2 regions of the Staphylococcus sp. MSU001 genome follow, and region 1 is predicted to be linked to the other one. Evidence: predicted binding sites of a transcription regulator. Region 1 holds the regulator's gene; the other holds the start of a gene.
What was found. Region 1 encodes CtsR, which represses protease genes until heat stress. Its sites were predicted from a motif close to ATGGTCAATAAAGGTCAAACA; they were not measured.
Positions count from the first base shown of each region.

Region 1 (4,084 bases):
TATTAAAACAAATTAAAGATAATGGACGTCTTCCTGTAGTTAATTTTGCAGCTGGTGGTGTTGCTACGCCTCAGGATGCAGCACTAATGATGGAATTAGGTGCAGATGGTGTATTTGTTGGTTCAGGTATATTTAAATCTGAAGATCCTGAAAAATTTGCTAAAGCTATCGTTCAAGCTACTACACATTATCAAGATTATGAGTTAATTGGAAAATTGGCAAGTGAGCTAGGTACGGCTATGAAAGGTCTAGATATTAATCAAATTTCACTAGAAGAAAGAATGCAAGAGCGTGGTTGGTAATGATTAAAATTGGTGTTTTAGCCTTACAAGGTGCTGTACGTGAACATATTCGTCATATTGAATTAAGTGGTTATGAAGGCATTGCTATAAAAAGAGTAGAGCAGCTAAATGAAATTGATGGTCTAATATTACCTGGTGGCGAGTCAACAACATTACGTCGTTTAATGGATTTATATGGATTTAAAGAAAAGTTACAACATTTAGATATGCCAATGTTTGGAACATGTGCTGGATTAATCGTTCTTGCAAAAAATGTTGAAAATGAGTCTGGTTATTTAAAGAAATTAGACATAACTGTTGAGCGTAATTCATTCGGTAGACAAGTCGATAGCTTTGAATCTGAACTTGATATTAAAGGGATAGCAAATGATATTGAGGGAGTATTTATTAGAGCACCTCATATTGCTAAAGTGGATAACGGAGTGGAAATACTTAGTAAAGTTGGAGATAAAATAGTAGCCGTCAAACAAGGACAATATCTCGGTGTTTCTTTCCATCCAGAACTAACTGATGATTATCGTATCACTAAGTATTTTATTGAACATATGATTAAACATTAATCATTTTGTAATATTTGATTTTCAAATTACTTTCTATCAAATTTAACAATTTATTTTGAAAGAAGTTTTATAAATTGTAGATTATTTTACTCTACGTATGCGATAACGATTGCTTGTTCTAATTATTTGTCAAAATTCTAATATTTAAATCATTTAAAACATACTAAGATTAGCTATGAAGAAATCTATGACGATAGATTTTTTCATAGCTATTTTTTATAGTTATAGAGAGAAGTAGACTGTCCAGACCCTTGGATTTTAAATCCGTATAAAAAACAAGTCAGCTTTACTCTCGCCTTTTGAAATTCGTTTGTAGTATGTTGGGTTCTTGAAACCGTGTATAGGAAAATGAAATGAGAAAGGTTAAGTAAAGTAATGCTTATTTTAATTATAAGTACTTGACTAATCGTAGGAAGAAGTCTGGGACAAACACTTGTCTCAGGCTTTTTCAATACATTGACAGATTGAGTGTCATTGAAGAAGCTCGGAATTTAGAAAAATGTATCTTTACGATTTGAATTAAAATAAAAGCAAGAGAAACAAAACGTTACTCTTGCTTAAATCTACGTATGTTATTAGATGAAGAATCCTGCAATAGCCGCTGATATAAACGAAACAAGTGTTGCACCAAATAATAATTTTATTCCGAAACGAGCAACAACGTCACCTTTTTCATCATTCAATGATTTAATAGCTCCTGAAATAATACCAATTGAACTAAAGTTTGCGAATGATACTAAGAAGACAGAGGTAATTCCTTTAGCATGTTCCGATAATCCAGTAGCTTTACCTAAATCTTGCATTGCTACAAATTCATTAGATAGTAATTTTGTAGCCATTACTGAACCAGATTGAACTGCATCTTGCCATGGTATTCCAGTTAAAAAAGCGAAAGGTGCAAAAATAAATCCAATAAGCGTTTGGAAGTTCCATTTAATAGCACCGCCAGACACAAAGCTTAAGATTCCACTCACCATTCCATTTAATAAAGCAATAATTGCAATATAACCTATTAGCATTGCGCCTACAATAACTGCCACTTTAAATCCATCTAGTATATACTCCCCAAGCATTTCAAAGAAAGATTGTTTTTTTGTTTCGTTCTCATCAATTAATAATTTGTCGTCTTCCTCATTGACTTTATAAGGATTAATGATAGATGCAATGATAAAACCACCAAACAAGTTAAGCACTACTGCAGTCACAACATATTTTGGTTCAATAAGTGTAAAATAAGCGCCTATAATTGATGCTGATACCGTTGACATCGCTGAAGCAGTTAATGTATATAAGCGTTGTTTAGGTATGTAAGGTAATTGTTTTTTTAATGAGATAAAGACTTCAGATTGTCCTAGAATTGCTGCTGCGACCGCATTGTAAGATTCTAAACGGCCCATTCCATTAATCTTTGAAATTAAAAATCCCAGTAAGTTAATAATTAGTGGCAGTATTCGTGTATATTGTAATATACCTATCAATGCTGAAATAAAAACAATAGGTAACAAAACGCTAAAGAAGAATGGTGGTTGTTTAGGATCAACAAATTTAAAGCCACCAAATACAAAATTGACACCGACCGCTGCTTTAGCTAATAAATAATTAAAACCATCTGAAATACTCCCAATAACTGAAATTCCCAAATTAGTTTTGAGTAATATAAATGCAAATATTAATTGAATTACTAATAGTAATCCAACATATCGCCAGCGAATATTTTTTCTGTCTGAACTAAATAAAACTGCTAGTGCTAAAAAGAAAATGATTCCTAATATCCCAATCACAATATGCATATTTTTTCATTCCTTTAAATTTTTTCTATTTTCTATCATACAACAAAATGAACACGCTAACATCATTAATTTGAAATTTTAAAATCAAATTGGTTGAAAAAGGTCAAAGATGGTCATATAATATAGTCAAAGAAGGTCAAAAAAAGAGGTGATATCTATGCACAATATGTCCGACATCATAGAACAATACATTAAGCGGTTATTTGAAGAAGCAGATGAAGATGTTGTAGAAATACAACGCGCTCATATTGCTCAACGTTTCGATTGTGTTCCTTCTCAACTTAACTATGTTATTAAGACACGTTTCACCAATGAACATGGTTATGAAATTGAAAGTAAACGTGGTGGCGGTGGCTACATTCGAATCACTAAAATTGAAAATAAAGATGCAACAGGTTATATTAATCACTTACTACAATTAATAGGTCCATCTATTTCTCAACAACAAGGGTATTATGTCATAGATGGTTTGTTAGATAAAGGTTTGATTAATGAAAGAGAAGCTAAAATGATACAGACCATTATCGATAGAGAAACTTTAAAAATGGATGTTGTTGCACGCGATATTATAAGAGCTAATATCTTAAAACGATTACTACCAGTTATTAATTATTACTAGGTTAGGTGAGGTGTTTAAAATTGCTTTGTGAAAATTGCCATTTTAATGAAGCGGAAGTTAAACTTACTGTTAAAGGTATAGATAGTACGCATGAAAAATGGGTATGTTCAGTATGTGCCCAAGGAGAAAATCCCTGGTTACATTCTAACGATGATAATACGTATCATACACACCAAGACGATATAGAAGAAGCATTTGTGGTGAAACAGATACTTCAACACCTTGCTGCAAAACATGGTATTAATTTTCATGAGATGGCATTTAAAGAAGAAAAAAGATGCCCAACATGTCAGATGACACTTAAGGATATTGCACATGTTGGTAAGTTTGGGTGTGCTGATTGTTATGCTACGTTTAAAGAAGACATCATTGATATAGTTCAACGTGTTCAAGGTGGTCAATTTGAGCATGTAGGAAAAACACCACAATCATCGTATAAGAAACTTGCAATAAAAAAGCAAATTGAAGAAAAATCAAAATATCTAAATAAATTGATAAATGATCAAGAGTTTGAAGAGGCAGCGATTGTTCGTGATGAAATTAAAGCTTTAAAAAGTGAAAGCGAGGTGTCTCATGATGAGTAATATCCATACTAATATTAGTGAGTGGATGAAGATGTCTGAGGAGACACCTGTTATTATTTCTTCTAGAATACGATTAGCTAGAAATCTTGAAAATCATGTCCATCCACTTATGTTCCCTTCAGAGCAAGAAGGATATCGAGTGATTAATGAAGTTCAAGATGCGCTTCCCAACTTAACTTTGAATCGATTAGATACGATGGATCAACAAAGTAAAATGAAATTGGTTGCG
Region 1 is NZ_JBRIKK010000019.1:51,027-55,110, reverse strand. It holds gene pdxS (pyridoxal 5'-phosphate synthase lyase subunit PdxS) at 1-302, shown strand, start outside; gene pdxT (pyridoxal 5'-phosphate synthase glutaminase subunit PdxT) at 305-862, shown strand; gene ACVBFA_RS09580 (NupC/NupG family nucleoside CNT transporter) at 1,438-2,652, opposite strand; gene ACVBFA_RS09575 (CtsR family transcriptional regulator) at 2,810-3,271, shown strand; gene ACVBFA_RS09570 (UvrB/UvrC motif-containing protein) at 3,292-3,855, shown strand; gene ACVBFA_RS09565 (protein arginine kinase) at 3,845-4,084, shown strand, end outside.

Region 2 (4,084 bases), on a different contig from region 1:
AATCGCAATTGGTTATTGCTATAGGTTGTACGGGTGGACAACATCGATCAGTCGCATTAGCTAAACGTTTAGCTGAATATCTTAATGAGATTTTTGAATATAATGTTTATGTGCATCATAGAGATGCGCATATTGAAAGTGGAGAGAGATAATGAAACAAATGAATGTAGTACTTATTGGTGGTGGTACTGGACTTTCTGTCCTTGCTAGAGGCCTTAGAGAATTTCCAATAGACATTACTGCCATCGTTACTGTAGCGGACAATGGTGGGAGCACGGGGAAAATTAGAGATGTCATGGATATTCCAGCGCCTGGTGATATTCGTAATGTCATTGCTGCTTTAAGTGACTCGGAATCGATATTAACTCAATTGTTCCAGTACCGTTTTGGTGAAAATCAAGTAGATGGACATTCATTAGGTAATTTAGTTATTGCTGGAATGACTAATATTACCAATGACTTTGGGCACGCTATTAAAGAATTAAGTAAAGTTTTAAATATTAAAGGCCAAGTCATCCCTTCAACAAACACAAGTGTGCAACTCAACGCGGTGATGGAAGACGGTGAAATTGTACATGGAGAAACCAATATACCTAAAACACATAAAAAAATAAATCGGGTGTTTTTAGAGCCAAGTGATGTTGAACCAATGAATGAAGCGGTAGAAGCTTTAGAACAAGCAGATTTAATCGTCTTAGGTCCAGGTTCATTATATACAAGTGTTATATCAAATTTATGTGTCAAAGGCATTTCAGAAGCATTATTACGTACCTCTGCCCCAAAACTTTATGTATCTAATGTTATGACACAACCAGGCGAGACAGATAATTATGATGTTAAAGAGCATATTGATGCACTTACTCGACAAGTTGGTGAACCATTTGTTGATTTTGTCATATGTAGCTCAGAATCATATAGTAAAGATGTTTTACAACGATATGAAGAAAAGAATTCAAAACCAGTAGCAGTACATAAAGAACAATTAAAAGATAGTGGAATTAGAGTTTTAACGGCGTCTAATTTAGTTGAAATATCTAATGAACACTATGTCAGACATAACACAAAAGTATTATCAAAAATGATTTATGAACTTGCCTTAGATTTAACAAGTACAATTCGCTTTACTCCTAGTGATAAAAAGAAATAATTATAAGTGAAATCGTAGTTTATGATATGATAGCTTAAGTGTGTGTTTAGAATTAGAAAAACTTTACACCTCATTAGCGATACTATAAATAAGAATAGAAAAATGGATTAGGAAGGATGAGTGTTCAATGAGCTTTGCATCAGATATGAAAAATGAACTAACACGCATAGAAGTTGACGAATCGAATGCAAAAGCAGAGCTCAGTGCATTAATTCGCATGAATGGCGCGCTTAGTCTATCAAATCAACAGTTTGTAATTAATGTACAGACAGAAAATGCGACAACAGCTCGTCGAATTTACTCTCTTATCAAACGTATATTTAATGTTGAAGTTGAAATTTTAGTTAGAAAAAAGATGAAATTGAAAAAAAACAATATTTATATATGTCGAACAAAGATGTTAGCAAAAGAAATACTAAATGATTTAGGTATTTTAAAAGAGGGAGTTTTTACTCACGATATTGATCCGGATATGATTAAAGATGATGAAATGAAAAGAAGTTATTTAAGAGGGGCTTTCTTAGCAGGTGGTTCTGTAAATAACCCTGAAACATCTTCATATCATCTCGAAATTTTTTCACAATATGAAGATCATTCCGAAGGTCTTACTAAATTGATGAATAGTTATGAACTCAATGCGAAACATTTGGAACGTAAAAAAGGGAGTATTGCATATCTTAAAGAAGCTGAAAAAATTTCTGACTTTCTTAGTTTGATTGGTGGCTATCAAGCATTACTAAAGTTTGAAGATGTAAGAATTGTCCGTGATATGCGTAATTCGGTTAATCGTCTCGTTAATTGTGAAACAGCAAATCTTAATAAAACTGTTAGCGCAGCAATGAAACAGGTAGAAAGTATACAATTAATTGATGAAGAGATTGGCCTTGAAAATTTACCTGATCGTTTGAGAGAAGTAGCGAAGCTCAGAGTAGAACATCAAGAAATATCTTTAAAAGAATTGGGTGAGATGGTTTCTACAGGACCTATATCTAAATCAGGTATGAATCACCGTTTAAGAAAGTTGAATGAATTAGCGGATAAAATAAGAAATGGTGACCAAATTGAATTATAAAAAATGAGATTTTAAGACTGAAATTACAAATAATCTCAGGCATTAAAATCTCAACATTATTAAGCAACCCCCTCGAGAGGAATCGAACCTCTATTTTAAGAACCGGAATCTTATGTGTTATCCATTACACTACGAGGGGTAAATAGTGAAATAATCACATTTCTGTACGTCGTTCAATAATGACGGTACAATAAAAACGATAATTCTAGTTTACAAATGAAAAGGTTAAGCGTCAAATTGAATTTTTGATTAATAAGCTTAATCTTTGACCATTTTTGACTTTTAAGGTAAAATAATTTTAACAGTTATTATAAGGAGGAAAAATAAATGAATTTAATTCCTACAGTTATTGAAACAACTAACCGCGGTGAACGTGCGTATGATATATATTCACGTTTATTGAAAGACCGTATTATCATGCTAGGTTCTCAAATTGATGATAACGTAGCTAACTCTATTGTGTCACAATTATTATTCTTGCAAGCGCAAGATTCTGAAAAGGATATTTATTTATATATTAATTCACCAGGTGGCAGTGTAACTGCTGGATTTGCTATTTATGATACTATCCAGCATATCAAACCAGACGTACAAACAATCTGTATTGGTATGGCAGCGTCTATGGGTTCATTCTTGTTAGCAGCAGGTGCAAAAGGTAAACGATTTGCACTACCTAATGCTGAAGTTATGATTCACCAACCTTTAGGTGGTGCACAAGGACAAGCAACTGAAATTGAGATTGCAGCAAATCATATTTTAAAAACACGTGAAAAATTAAATCGTATTTTATCAGAACGTACAGGTCAATCTATTGAAAAAATTCAACAAGATACTGATCGCGACAACTTCTTAACAGCTGCAGAAGCTAAAGAATATGGATTAATTGATGAAGTAATGGAGCCAGAAAAATAATAAAATAAACGTTGCATGATTATTGATTAATACACAAAACCCTAGTAGACGAAAATGTATATTGGCACTGAACCCTTAAAACGGGAACTTAATAAAAACACCATGTTCTAGGCTATTAATTCTCTGTATTTTACAGGGGCTAAGTAGCCTAGTTTTTGTTGAATTCGATTATTATTATAGTTTTTAATGTACTTTTCGACAATATCTATTACAATATGATTAGAGCGATTAAGCTCATTATTGATGTAAAAAGTTTCAGACTTTAGCGAGGAATGGAAACTTTCTATCGGGGCGTTATCGGCAGGTGTTCCCTTTCGGGACATACTTCTGATAATGCCTTTTTCTTCGCACAATTGATAATAAGCATAAGATGTATAAACGCTGCCTTGATCACTATGTAATATACAACCCTCAGGTATATCGATTTGATTTAATGTATCATTAACTAAACTTTGGTCTTGTTTATCATCTATTTTATACGCCACAATTTCTCCGTTATAAATATCCATTATCGAAGATAAATACAACATAGAATGGCCAAATGGTAAATAAGTAATATCGGTTGTTAATACTTCCATTGGACAACTCGCTTTAAATTGTCTTTGTAATAAATTGTCCGTTTTATAATACGGTTTACCTATTCTTGTCGTCTTTTTCGTTCTAACTCGGCAGTTCAAATGATGCTTCTGCATCATTCTCTGTACTCTCTTATGATTAATTGGTGATGTATAACATTGATTAATCAATGTTGTAATCTTGCGATAACCGTAGGTATAGTGGTTAGCTTTACATAATTCAATGACTTTTTGTGTTACGGCATCATCTTTATGAGTTTTGTTTTTCCATCGGTAATATGTTGATTTAGGTATGTTTAATACTTCTAGTATCAATTTGATTGAATATTTTACTTTTAATTGATCCACTAAATCTATGACTACTGTTGGTACCACTTC
Region 2 is NZ_JBRIKK010000006.1:115,438-119,521, forward strand. It holds gene rapZ (RNase adapter RapZ) at 1-152, shown strand, start outside; gene ACVBFA_RS04365 (gluconeogenesis factor YvcK family protein) at 152-1,147, shown strand; gene whiA (DNA-binding protein WhiA) at 1,275-2,219, shown strand; tRNA gene ACVBFA_RS04375 (tRNA-Arg) at 2,287-2,358, opposite strand; gene clpP (ATP-dependent Clp endopeptidase proteolytic subunit ClpP) at 2,547-3,131, shown strand; one part of gene ACVBFA_RS04385 (IS3 family transposase) at 3,239-4,084, opposite strand, start outside.
Region 2: a site for CtsR is predicted at 2,482-2,502, ahead of clpP (ATP-dependent Clp endopeptidase proteolytic subunit ClpP). Genes of this name have one in related genera too.